Regions from separate parts of the Enterobacter sp. DVT3837 genome, predicted to be linked through region 2. Evidence: predicted binding sites of a transcription regulator. Region 2 holds the regulator's gene; each other region holds the start of a gene.
What was found. The regulator PhoB, encoded in region 2, activates phosphate uptake and scavenging genes when phosphate is short. The targets are predictions, from matches to a motif close to CTGTCATAAAACTGNCNNAT.
Positions count from the first base shown of each region.

Region 1 (3,213 bases), 2.5 Mb from region 2:
CCGTTTTGCACGGCTCGGTGTTGCCCAGTTTGCGGCAGACGGCATCGGTTGCCCATTCGGCCATCAGACGATAGGTCATCAGTTTGCCACCGGTGATGGTGATAAACCCTTCCATGCCGTCGCGTTCAGCATGATCGAGCAGCACAATGCCCCGGCTGACGTTACGCCCGCTTGGGTCGTTATCGCTGGCAACTAACGGACGCACACCCGCGTAGGCGCGCAGGATCCGGGTCTGCGCCATCACCGGGGCCAGTTTTTCCCCTTCACGCAGCAGAATATCCACTTCTTCAGCAGTGACGCGGTTGTAATCAATCTCGCTATAGTCCACGTGGGTTGAGGTGGTACCGATTAATGAAATGGTATCGCCCGGAACCAGAATATCGGCATCAGACGGTTTACGGCAGCGGTTAATCACATGGTTATTGATGCGATGGTCGAGGATCAGCAGCGAGCCTTTTGCCGGAAACATGCGAACGGACAAGTCGGCATACTCCGCAATCCGCTGCCCCCAGATCCCCGCCGCATTGACGACCACGGAAGCATACAGTTCGCTGTGTTCGTTATATTGCGTATTAAAAAGCCGCACGCCACGGACGCGGTGACCTTCCCGGATAAGCCCGGTCACTTCATGCCCGGTCAGGATGTGCGCGCCATGTTCGCGGGCATCAAGCATGTTGGCGGCCGTCAGGCGGAAAGGATCAACCGTACCGTCTGGCACTTTTACCGCCCCTGTCAGGATCGGGTTGACGGAGGGCTCAATGCGCCGCGACAGGGCCGGGTCAATGGCCTCGGCCTGAATCCCCGCCGCGCGACAGGCAGTAATAAAGGTAGCCTGAAAGGCGAGATCGTCTTCGGGAAGCGTGATAAACAAGCCGTCTGTAGGTTCAATGCAGTGGCGAGCAATCCGCCGCAGGATCTGGTTTTCGGCAATACATTCACGAGCCGATTCGCCATCGGTAACGGCGTAGCGGGCACCGCTGTGAAGCAGGCCATGATTGCGCCCGGTGGCACCTGTCGCAATATCATGGCGCTCCAGAAGCGTGACGCTCAACCCCCTGAGTGCGCAATCACGTGCGATGCCGGCACCGGTCGCACCGCCGCCAATGATAATCACATCGCTGTAGCGTGGATCGTGAATTGTCATTGTCATCCCTCTGTGTTCGTTTTTTACCATTTAGCCACATGAAAACTATGGTTTGTTTGATTTCGAACACAAACGAGCGAAATTCGAAAGTGAAACGTGATTTCATGCGCTTTTTTGCGCATTCTGTCATATTTCTGTAACAATCTGTGCGTTGATTCACAGTAACAATCACCGTGATTTCTTAACATCGCCGCCTCTCTGGAGTATGGGGCAGTAAAACCCCAGTAAATTCAATACCTGGCCACGGAGGCTGTCATGCTCAGTATCTTCAAACCCGCGCCGCATCGTGCGCGTCTGCCTGAGGCAGAAATTGATCCGCTATACCGTCGTCTGCGTTGGCAAATTTTCCTGGGGATTTTCTTCGGGTACGCGGCGTACTACCTGGTGCGTAAAAACTTCGCGCTCGCCATGCCTTATCTGGTGGAGCAGGGCTTTTCGCGGGGGGATTTAGGGTTCGCGCTGTCGGGAATTTCGATTGCCTACGGTTTTTCCAAATTCATCATGGGTTCCGTGTCGGATCGCTCGAACCCGCGTGTGTTTCTGCCAGCCGGTCTGATCCTGGCGGCAGCGGTGATGTTGTTTATGGGCTTTGTGCCGTGGGCAACCTCCAGTATTGCCATCATGTTCGTGCTGCTGTTCCTCTGCGGCTGGTTCCAGGGAATGGGATGGCCACCATGCGGACGCACCATGGTGCACTGGTGGTCGCAGAAGGAACGTGGCGGCATCGTGTCGGTATGGAACTGTGCGCATAACGTGGGAGGCGGTATTCCACCGCTGCTGTTCCTGTTGGGGATGGCCTGGTTCAACGACTGGCACGCGGCGCTCTATATGCCTGCTTTTGGTGCTATCGTCGTGGCGATTATCGCTTTCGCGCTGATGCGCGACACGCCTCAGTCCTGCGGTTTGCCTCCGATCGAAGAGTACAAAAACGACTATCCGGATGATTACAGCAAGGAGCACGAAGAAGAGCTGACTGCAAAACAGATCTTCATGAAGTACGTCCTGCCGAACAAGCTGCTGTGGTACATCGCGGTGGCGAACGTGTTCGTTTACCTGCTGCGCTATGGCATCCTCGACTGGTCGCCAACCTACCTGAAAGAGGTGAAGCACTTCGCGCTGGATAAATCCTCCTGGGCCTACTTCCTGTACGAATATGCCGGGATCCCAGGCACGCTGCTTTGCGGCTGGATGTCGGACAAAGTGTTTAAAGGTAACCGCGGTGCGACAGGCGTGTTCTTTATGACCCTGGTGACCATCGCCACCGTGGTGTACTGGCTCAACCCGCCGGGCAACCCATCAGTAGATATGGCCTGCATGATCGTCATCGGCTTCCTGATTTACGGTCCGGTGATGCTGATCGGTCTGCACGCGCTGGAGCTGGCGCCGAAAAAAGCGGCGGGCACGGCGGCAGGCTTTACCGGCCTGTTTGGCTACCTCGGCGGGTCGGTCGCGGCAAGCGCCATTGTGGGCTATACCGTTGACTTCTTCGGCTGGGACGGCGGCTTTATGGTGATGATTGGCGGTAGCGTGCTGGCGGTTCTGCTGCTGATTGTTGTGATGATCGGCGAAAAACGTCACCACGCTGAAGTGCTGGCGCGTCGTCAATAAGGAGCATTGCGATGAAATTAACTCAGTTAGCTACCAGTCTGCTGCTGGCAGGCCTGATGACAGGCTCTGCGCTGGCGGCAGATAAAATCGTTATTGCCCACCGCGGCGCAAGCGGCTATCTGCCGGAGCATACGCTCCCGGCAAAAGCGATGGCCTATGCGCAGGGCGCGGATTACCTGGAGCAGGATCTGGTGATGACGAAGGACGACCAGCTGGTCGTCCTGCATGACCACTATCTTGACCGCGTGACGGACGTGGCGGAGCGTTTCCCGGACCGCGCCCGCAAAGATGGCCGTTTCTACGCCATCGACTTCACGCTGGCGGAAATTCGCTCGCTGAAGTTTACCGAAGGCTTTGAGATCGAAAACGGCAAGAAGGTGCAGGTCTATCCGGGACGCTTCCCGATGGGCAAATCTGACTTCCGGATCCATACCTTCCAGGAAGAGATTGAGTTTGTTCAG
Region 1 is NZ_JBWDLA010000001.1:2,937,210-2,940,422, forward strand. Features, by position in the region: gene glpA (anaerobic glycerol-3-phosphate dehydrogenase subunit A) at 1-1,144, opposite strand, end outside; gene glpT (glycerol-3-phosphate transporter) at 1,400-2,752, shown strand; gene glpQ (glycerophosphodiester phosphodiesterase) at 2,764-3,213, shown strand, end outside.
Region 1: a site for PhoB is predicted at 1,268-1,287, ahead of glpT (glycerol-3-phosphate transporter). Genes of this name have one in related genera too.

Region 2 (3,213 bases):
GCGAAATGGGCGAGCCACAATAGCGAATGTGTTCGCAGCCACCAATGATCTGTGCGCGGTGAATATGCCCAAGCGCAATGTAGTCGGCAGGCGGGAAATTTTGCGCCGGGAACGCATCCAGCGTACCAATATAGATGTCACGTACGGCGTCACTTTTACTGGCTCCGACGGTGGTGAGATGCCCGGTTGCAATCACCGGAATAAGCTGTTCGCCGCGCAAGGTACAGGCATCGGTATATTGTTGGTGATAATAGTCAGTGATGCTCTGCAACAGATGCTGCTGTTTTTCTCCGCCGGACATCCCGGCCTGGCTCTGCACGATATCGCGTGGGCGCAGGAAGGGAACCGGGCACAGCACCGCCCCCGGTGTACCGTCACGTTTTTTCAGGATCTGCGGCGCATGCCCGGCACTGGCCACCACGGTAGTGTTCAGGAAGGCCAGGATGTCGCGGGATTCATTCAGCGTGGCGACGGAGTCGTGATTACCGGCGACAATCACCAGATGGCAGCCTGTTTGCTGCAGATTTACCACGAAGCGGTTGTACAGCTCACGCGCATAGCTTGGCGGCGAGCCGGTGTCGAAAATGTCACCCGCGACAATAATCGCATCCACTTCGCGCGATCGAGCCGTATCCAGCAGCCAGTTCAGGAACGCTTCATGCTCAGCTGCCCTGCTTTTGCTGTAAAAGTTTTGACCCAGATGCCAGTCCGAAGTGTGAAGTATGCGCATAGGAGATCCGTGGCGAAAAAAGATGTTGGCGATTATAAACATTCAGGGGCAGAAAATAACCGCTGTAATAAAACAACAGTTTGCCATTTATAGTGGTAAGGTTTTTCATAAATCTGTCATAAATCTGACGCATAATGACGCCGCATTACAAACTTGTAACTTAAATAAGATAAGACAGGGCAAAGTATGGCGAGACGTATTCTGGTCGTAGAAGATGAAGCTCCAATTCGTGAAATGGTGTGCTTCGTGCTCGAACAAAATGGCTTCCAGCCGGTTGAAGCGGAAGATTATGACAGCGCGGTGAACCAGTTGAATGAGCCCTGGCCCGATCTGATTCTGCTCGACTGGATGTTGCCTGGCGGCTCTGGACTGCAGTTTATCAAACACATTAAACGTGAAGCGATGACCCGCGATATCCCCGTTGTCATGCTGACGGCACGTGGTGAAGAAGAGGATCGCGTGCGTGGGCTTGAAACGGGTGCCGATGATTACATTACCAAGCCGTTCTCCCCGAAAGAGCTGGTTGCTCGTATCAAAGCCGTAATGCGCCGCATTTCACCGATGGCAGTGGAAGAGGTGATTGAGATGCAGGGGCTGAGCCTTGACCCGACCTCACACCGCGTCATGACGGGCGAAAACCCACTCGACATGGGGCCTACCGAATTTAAACTTCTGCACTTCTTTATGACTCACCCGGAACGCGTTTACAGCCGCGAACAGTTGCTGAATAACGTCTGGGGAACTAACGTGTATGTCGAAGACCGGACGGTTGACGTCCATATCCGCCGCCTGCGAAAAGCGCTGGAACTGAGCGGCCACGATCGCATGGTGCAGACGGTCCGCGGCACGGGTTATCGTTTTTCTACCCGTTTCTGAACAATGACAGGAGTGTGACGCGTGCTGGAACGTCTGTCATGGAAAAGGCTCGTCTTTGAACTGATCTTATGTTGTATTCCGGCCTTCATTCTGGGGGCCTTTCTTGGACATCTGCCGTGGTTTCTGCTGGCCTCGGTCACCGGGCTGCTGATCTGGCATTTCTGGAACCTGTTACGCCTCTCCTGGTGGCTATGGGTTGACCGAAGTATGACACCGCCGCCGGGAAGCGGCAGTTGGGAACCGCTGCTTTACGGTTTGCATCAGATGCAGATGCGTAATAAAAAGCGCCGCCGCGAACTGGGAAGCCTGATCAAGCGTTTTCGCAGCGGGGCGGAGTCGCTACCGGATGCGGTCATTCTGACGACCGAAGAAGGGACAATCTTCTGGTGTAATGGTCTTGCGCAACAGTTGCTGGGGTTGCGCTGGCCGGATGATAATGGCCAGAATATCCTCAACCTTCTGCGTTATCCTGAGTTTGCGCAGTATCTAAAAAAGCGTGATTTTACCGGTCCGCATAATCTGAAACTCAATAATGGTCGCCATCTGGAAATCCGCGTGATGCCCTACAGCGATCGGCAGTGGCTGATGGTGGCGCGCGATGTCACCCAGATGCACCAGCTGGAAGGCGCGCGACGCAACTTCTTCGCGAACGTGAGCCACGAATTACGCACCCCGTTGACCGTACTGCAGGGGTACCTGGAGATGATGCAGGAGCAAACGCTTGAAGGTGCGCCACGTGAAAAAGCGCTGCACACCATGCGCGAGCAAACGCACCGTATGGAAGGTCTGGTGAAACAGCTGTTGACGCTCTCAAAGATTGAAGCGGCGCCAACGCTTGCGCTGAATGACACCATTGATGTCCCCATGATGCTGCGGGTGGTGGAGCGTGAAGCACAGACGCTAAGCCATAAAAAGCACCACCTGACTTTTGAGGTCGACAATACGCTGAAGGTTCTGGGCAGTGAAGATGAGTTGCGCAGCGCCATTTCCAACCTGGTGTATAACGCGGTGAATCATACGCCGGAAGGGACGGAGATCGTGGTGCGCTGGCAACATACCCCTACGGGCGCTGAATTTAGCGTCGAGGATAATGGTCCGGGGATTGCTCCGGAGCACATCCCGCGTCTGACCGAACGTTTCTATCGCGTGGATAAGGCGCGATCGCGACAGACAGGGGGAAGCGGTCTGGGGCTGGCGATTGTAAAACATGCCGTCAATCACCATGAAAGCCGCCTCGATATTCAGAGTACCCTGGGTAAGGGAACCCGCTTTAGTTTCGTGATCCCGGAACGATTAATTGCCAAAAAGATCGCCTGATAACGGGTGTGTCATTTTACCTTTCCACGGGTCAGCGTTTGCTGGCCCGTTTGCTTTGCAGTCAAACGAAACGCGAATGAATTTTATACGGCTGACTGTTTTTTGTTCGCATGATTAGCCATGGGTTTTTCTGATAATTAGCGTATTATGCTGGTGTGTTTTTTCATGGTGGCATATTGTTCTGGTTTTGCGATCCCACCTTGCCTTTAAACGTTATAAGCGTTTAAATTGCGCCCCAGATACTGTCAGACCGACTGTATTTGCGTGGTAAATCGAAAAACTATTCTTCT
Region 2 is NZ_JBWDLA010000001.1:452,390-455,602, reverse strand. Features, by position in the region: gene sbcD (exonuclease subunit SbcD) at 1-730, opposite strand, end outside; gene phoB (phosphate response regulator transcription factor PhoB) at 917-1,606, shown strand; gene phoR (phosphate regulon sensor histidine kinase PhoR) at 1,628-2,923, shown strand.

Region 3 (3,213 bases), 1.0 Mb from region 2:
TGAGCGAGTTGGGTGCAAACGCGAACGAACTGCTCAGCAAGGTTGAGCATATTCAGATCGTGGCCTGCGGTACCTCCTACAACTCCGGTATGGTTTCTCGTTACTGGTTTGAATCCCTGGCGGGCGTGCCGTGTGATGTGGAAATCGCGTCTGAATTCCGCTACCGCAAATCCGCTGTACGTCGTAACAGCCTGATGATCACCCTTTCTCAGTCTGGTGAAACGGCGGATACGCTGGCGGCGCTGCGTTTGTCTAAAGAGCTGGGCTACCTTGGCTCTCTGGCCATCTGTAACGTCCCTGGCTCATCGCTGGTGCGTGAATCCGATCTGGCGCTGATGACCAAAGCGGGTACCGAAATTGGCGTGGCTTCCACTAAAGCGTTTACCACTCAGCTGACCGTTCTGTTGATGCTGGTGGCGAAACTGGCACGTCTGAAAGGCGAGGATGCCTCTGTTGAGCATGACATCGTTCATGGCCTGCAGGCACTGCCGAGCCGTATTGAGCAGATGCTGTCCCAGGACAAACGCATTGAAGCACTGGCAGAAGATTTCTCCGACAAGCATCACGCCCTGTTCCTGGGTCGTGGCGATCAGTATCCGATTGCGCTGGAAGGCGCGCTGAAGCTGAAAGAGATCTCCTACATTCACGCGGAAGCCTATGCGGCAGGCGAGCTGAAACACGGCCCACTGGCGCTGATTGACGCCGATATGCCGGTCATCGTTGTGGCTCCTAACAACGAACTGCTGGAAAAACTGAAATCTAACATTGAAGAAGTGCGCGCCCGCGGTGGTGTTCTGTACGTCTTCGCCGACAAAGATGCCGGTTTTGTCAGCAATGACAACATGCACATCATCGAGATGCCGCATGTGGAAGAGGTGATTGCACCGATCTTCTACACCGTTCCGCTGCAGTTGCTGGCTTATCACGTTGCGCTGATCAAAGGCACCGACGTTGACCAGCCGCGTAACCTGGCGAAGTCTGTCACCGTAGAATAATCCCTTCAGGCTCCACCTTCGGGTGGAGCTTTTCTATCCCGCCTGGCTTGTTTTTAATCAACTCTTTTGCGTTTTTATTTATGACAATCTGTCATCTTCAGCTACTTTTTTCAGTGTCACATAAAGAAAATATTTCTGAAAACGTCTTGTCATAAAAGTGGCTAACACGATGAAAATTAAGCTTTCTTCTGCTGGTTTTTAAGTGAAATTTCCATTGTCATAAAACTGTCATAATTAGTACATTTATCTGTCACCTGTTTGTCCTATTTTGCTCATCGTAGCCACTAAACAACGATTTACGAAAATCTTGCAGGAGACATTATGAAAGTTATGCGTACCACTGTCGCAACTGTTGTCGCCGCGACCTTATCTCTGAGCGCGTTCTCTGTATTTGCAGAAGCAAGCCTGACTGGCGCTGGTGCAACCTTCCCTGCGCCGGTGTATGCCAAATGGGCGGATACCTACCAGAAAGAAACCGGTAACAAGGTTAACTATCAGGGTATCGGCTCCTCCGGTGGCGTTAAACAAATTACCGCTAATACCGTTGATTTCGGTGCATCAGACGCTCCGCTGTCTGATGACAAACTGGCACAGGAAGGTCTGTTCCAGTTCCCGACCGTGATCGGCGGTGTGGTTCTGGCCATCAACCTGCCGGGCGTGAAGTCTGGTGAACTGGTGCTGGACGGCAAAACCCTGGGTGACATCTACCTGGGTAAAATCAAAAAATGGGATGACGAGGCGATTGCCAAACTCAACCCAGGCCTGAAACTGCCTTCTCAGAACATCGCTGTGGTTCGCCGCGCTGATGGTTCTGGTACCTCTTTCGTGTTCACCAGCTATCTGGCGAAAGTGAACGAAGAGTGGAAATCTAAAGTCGGTTCTGGCTCTACCGTTAACTGGCCAACTGGTTTGGGTGGTAAAGGCAACGACGGCATCGCCGCTTTCGTACAGCGTCTGCCGGGCTCTATCGGTTACGTAGAATACGCCTACGCTAAACAGAACAACCTGTCCTACACCAAACTGGTTTCTGCTGATGGTAAACCTGTCAGCCCGACCGAAGAGAACTTTGCCAACGCGGCAAAAGGCGCTGACTGGAGCAAATCTTTCGCTCAGGATCTGACTAACCAGAAAGGCGAAGGTGCATGGCCAATCACCTCTACCACCTTCATCCTGGTTCACAAAGAGCAGAAGAAACCTGAGCAGGGCGCCGAAGTGCTGAAGTTCTTCGACTGGGCGTACAAAAACGGCGGCAAACAGGCTAATGCCCTGGATTACGCTACCCTGCCAGAAAACGTGGTTGAGCAAATTCGCGCTGCGTGGAAAACCAACGTGAAAGATAGCAGCGGTAAGGCATTGTATTAATTTAGCATTCTGACGAAAATGGCGGGTGGCGCTTGCGCTTACCCGCCGATTTCGTAAACGCGTTTAACAGAAGAGTGATTTATGGCTGCAACCAAGCCTGCATTTAACCCTCCGGGTAAAAAAGGTGACATGATTTTCAGCGCGCTGGTTAAACTGGCTGCGCTGATTGTGCTATTGCTGCTGGGCGGCATTATTGTGTCTCTGATTTTCTCCTCCTGGCCGAGCATCCAGAAATTCGGTTTCTCCTTCCTGTGGACAAAAGAGTGGGACGCGCCGAACGATATCTACGGTGCGCTGGTGCCGATTTACGGCACGCTGGTGACCTCGTTCATCGCCTTGCTGATTGCGGTTCCCGTCAGTTTTGGTATTGCTCTGTTCCTGACGGAACTGGCACCGGGTTGGCTGCGTCGCCCACTGGGTATTGCCATCGAGCTGCTGGCGGCCATTCCGAGTATCGTTTACGGCATGTGGGGCCTGTTTATCTTTGCGCCGCTGTTCGCAACGTACTTCCAGGAACCCGTGGGTAATGTACTTTCCGCCATCCCGTTTGTGGGTGCCCTGTTCTCTGGCCCGGCTTTCGGTATCGGTATTCTGGCTGCAGGTGTGATCCTCGCCATTATGATTATTCCGTACATTGCGGCGGTCATGCGCGATGTCTTCGAACAAACGCCGGTGATGATGAAAGAGTCGGCCTACGGTATCGGCTGTACCACCTGGGAAGTTATCTGGCGCATTGTCCTTCCGTTCACCAAAAATGGGGTGATTGGCGGCGTGATGCTGGGTCTGGGACGTGCGCTGGGTGAGACCATGGCGGTGACCTTTATCATCGGTAACACCTACCAGCTCGACAGCGCAT
Region 3 is NZ_JBWDLA010000001.1:1,454,151-1,457,363, reverse strand. Features, by position in the region: gene glmS (glutamine--fructose-6-phosphate transaminase (isomerizing)) at 1-995, shown strand, start outside; gene pstS (phosphate ABC transporter substrate-binding protein PstS) at 1,317-2,357, shown strand; gene pstC (phosphate ABC transporter permease PstC) at 2,439-3,213, shown strand, end outside.
Region 3: a site for PhoB is predicted at 1,210-1,229, ahead of pstS (phosphate ABC transporter substrate-binding protein PstS). Genes of this name have one in related genera too.

Region 4 (3,213 bases), 420 kb from region 2:
CGATAGCCTGAAGGAATAAGCTGAGGGTACCGCGAAGCGGCGATTTACCGCCGGGAGCCCGGGTTGCCAGGGCGGCGGCGATTGAGCCGCCCTGGCACGTTCACAGGTCATGCTGTTATAGAGTAGCAATGAACATAAAGTGAACGGAATGACCACCAGAGTCGTATGTTCCCCCTCACCCCAGCCCTCTCCCTCAAGGGAGAGGGGGCCGTCTGTGCAGGCATTATTTTGTGGGGATACTTATTTCACCGCCTCCGGCAGCGTCACAATCCACAGCTCGCTGTCTGAGTCCGGCTTCTTCAGCGGCTTCACGCTGAGCGTGGTTTCCACCGGTTTATCATCCAGCGTCAGCTTACCTTCTGCGTTCACCCGATAATCCTTGAGCTTCTTGCCCTCGACCGGGTTTTGCATCGCCACCTTTACGCCAAAGTCGTTATCGTTCGCCACTGCCAGCGTTTTGCTGTCGATCAGCGCCAGCCCTTCGGCCTTCTCCTGCTGCCAGCCGAGGGCGCGTAAATCAACGACCTGCGTTTTCACCGCAAGGGTTATGCCGCGCTGCGCCAGGGTCTTCTCATCATCAAACTCCGGGTACTCGCCCGGCTTGTCAAAGGCGGAAAGGTCGCTCGCCTTGCTGAGATCCACCTTGTAGATCAGGTTACGCATCCCGTCGTTTTTATCGCTTCCCTGCTCAATCAGCAGGATGTGCTGGTCATCGAGCGCCACAATGTCGCCAATTTTGGCATCACTGTTTTTACTGTAGGCGGAGCTATCGATGGGATAGCCGTACATCGCGGTTTTCCCGGTCGCCGGGTCGAAGCTGACGAGACGCGTAAACAGCGCCTGTTTTTTACTTTTACCGTCGATATCCAGCGTGCTTTGCACAGCGGCAATAATGCGTCCGTCAGGCATGCGGGTCAGGCCTTCAAAGCCCCGGTTCGGTTGACGCCATTTGATAATGTTTGGAAGACCGCCCGCGATGGATTTTTCCCCTTCCGCCGCCTGCGGCCCATGAATAGCCAGGATTTTCCCACTACTGTCGACGTTTATCAGGAACGGACCATACTCGTCGCACAGCCAGTATCCGCCTTTGCCGTCCGGCGTGATGCCTTCCGTGTCCAGCCCGCGGTTGTCACCCTTCAGCGTCTTTAACGTGTCGCTGAATGCCACTTCATTGGTGGAGCCAATCACGCCGCTTTGCAGCGGTAGCCCGTTAATCTCGCCTTTATCGTCATGCAGCGGACGGGCGTCCGTTGCTTCTGCTTTGCCGTTCTCGACGCGGATGGTCATCAGCAGCGGCGCGAAATCCGGCGTAACAAAAATTTTGGCTTCGTTTTTACCCATTTTTGGCGCGTCCGCATTCGGACCACGATCGGTAACCGTCACGAAGGTCAGCGCATCGCCCTGCTTGCCGGTGAACAACAGGCCAGAACCGATTCCGACAGGAAGTCCATGCGGGAAAGCATCCGCAAACGCCCCGCTGTAGCTCACGTGGGAGCCTTCGGGAAAGCTAACGACATAGTGTTCAGCCGTGGGCTGCGCCGCCAGGCCAGAGAAAGAGAGCGCACAACCGATAAGTACAGGAATAATTTTTCTTTTCATATTGTTAGCATCCATAGAGTGAAGCCAACACCGTAAAGAATCAACGTGTCAGAAAAATGACATTGCGAGGAAACAGGGCCGAGCAGTTGAACGTATAATCAGCGCCAGAAATGTAATTTTTTGTGGTTTTGTATGACACCTGAAACATTTCTGGAAATTATTAGAAATGCCATTAATGCATTCCGAATGATTATCCCCGCCTCGTTCAGTTTATGTTTAGTCAAAAAATTAAACTGTTCTTAAACAGCAGAAAATCACGCGTTGACACCCCTAAAACAAAACACTTTCATAACAACTTGAGCAATAAAATTAACATTTACAGTATAAAAAGTTGATCCTAACCACATTTGCAGTCATAAACATCGCTTGTTAAGGTGCCGTAAGATTAATTTGATGACGAGGCATAAAACATGAAAAAACTGAATATCCTTCTTCTTTCTGCTCTGACCGCTATCTCGGGTTCCGCACTGGCGATGGGTGGCAGCATTGAGCAGGGTAAAAACTTTACCAACCTCAATCTGGAAATGGGTAAATCCTCGTCTGGCCTGTATGCCGAAAGCAACTGGCTTAAAAACACTGACGACGGCACCCAGACAGGTGGAGTGGGTGCAGGTTACAACCTGGAAGTCGGCCCGGTCATGCTGAATGCGGGCGCGAAGGCGATCTACCTTGGCCCGAAAAAAGGCGATAACGGCGTGGCGTTCCCGATTGGTGGCGGCGTTAACGTTGCCCTGACCGACAGCATTCACGTATTTGGTGAAGGTTATGTCGCTCCAGAAGGTCTGAACAACAGCGTGAAAAACTACGTTGAAGCCAATGGTGGCGTAAGCTGGACGCCAATTACGCCAGTGACCCTGAAAGTGGGTTACCGTCACGTGAGCGTAGATGGCAAAGACGGCCGTCCTGGCCATACGCTGATTGACGGCGCCTATGTGGGCGGCGGCGTGAGCTTCTAAGGCTCCGCACAGATAAAAAACCTGCCGTCTGGCAGGTTTTTTATTACCTCTTACTTACGCACTACTACCAGCTTCTGGTTCACAAACTCTTTGATCCCCAGATCCGACAGCTCGCGTCCGTAGCCGGAGCGCTTCACGCCGCCAAACGGCAGCTCTGGCGCGGTATCGGTGAGCCAGTTGATATACACCATCCCTGTTTCAATCCCCGACGCCATTTTCTTCGCGCGCTCGATATTCTGACTGAATACCGCCCCGCCCAGGCCGTAGTGGGAGTCGTTGGCCAACGCAACCGCCTCGTCATCGTTTTTCACCACGAACATCTGCGCCACCGGGCCGAAGAACTCTTCGAAATACGCCGGATTGTCGCGCGAGATAGTCGTCAGGATCGTCGGCTCGAAGAAACTCCCGTCTCGCGGCACCGGTTTGCCGCCATAGTGCAGCGTCGCACCGTTTTTCACCGCTTCGTTAACCTGTCTGGTCAGCGTTTCCAGGGCATCTTTAGACGACAGCGGCCCCAGCGTGGTGCTTTTGTCCAGCGGATCGCCAATCTTCACCTGCTTAAACGCCTCGGTGAATTTGCTGAGGAAGGCATCTGCAATTTTCTCGTGCAGGATAAAACGCTTCGCCGCGGTGCAGACCTGCCCGGCGTTGTTGAGTC
Region 4 is NZ_JBWDLA010000001.1:868,341-871,553, forward strand. Features, by position in the region: gene AC0XWG_RS04225 (esterase-like activity of phytase family protein) at 241-1,599, opposite strand; gene AC0XWG_RS04230 (YfaZ family outer membrane protein) at 2,010-2,555, shown strand; gene AC0XWG_RS04235 (NAD-dependent succinate-semialdehyde dehydrogenase) at 2,606-3,213, opposite strand, start outside.
Region 4: a site for PhoB is predicted at 1,645-1,664, ahead of AC0XWG_RS04225 (esterase-like activity of phytase family protein). Genes of this name have one in related genera too.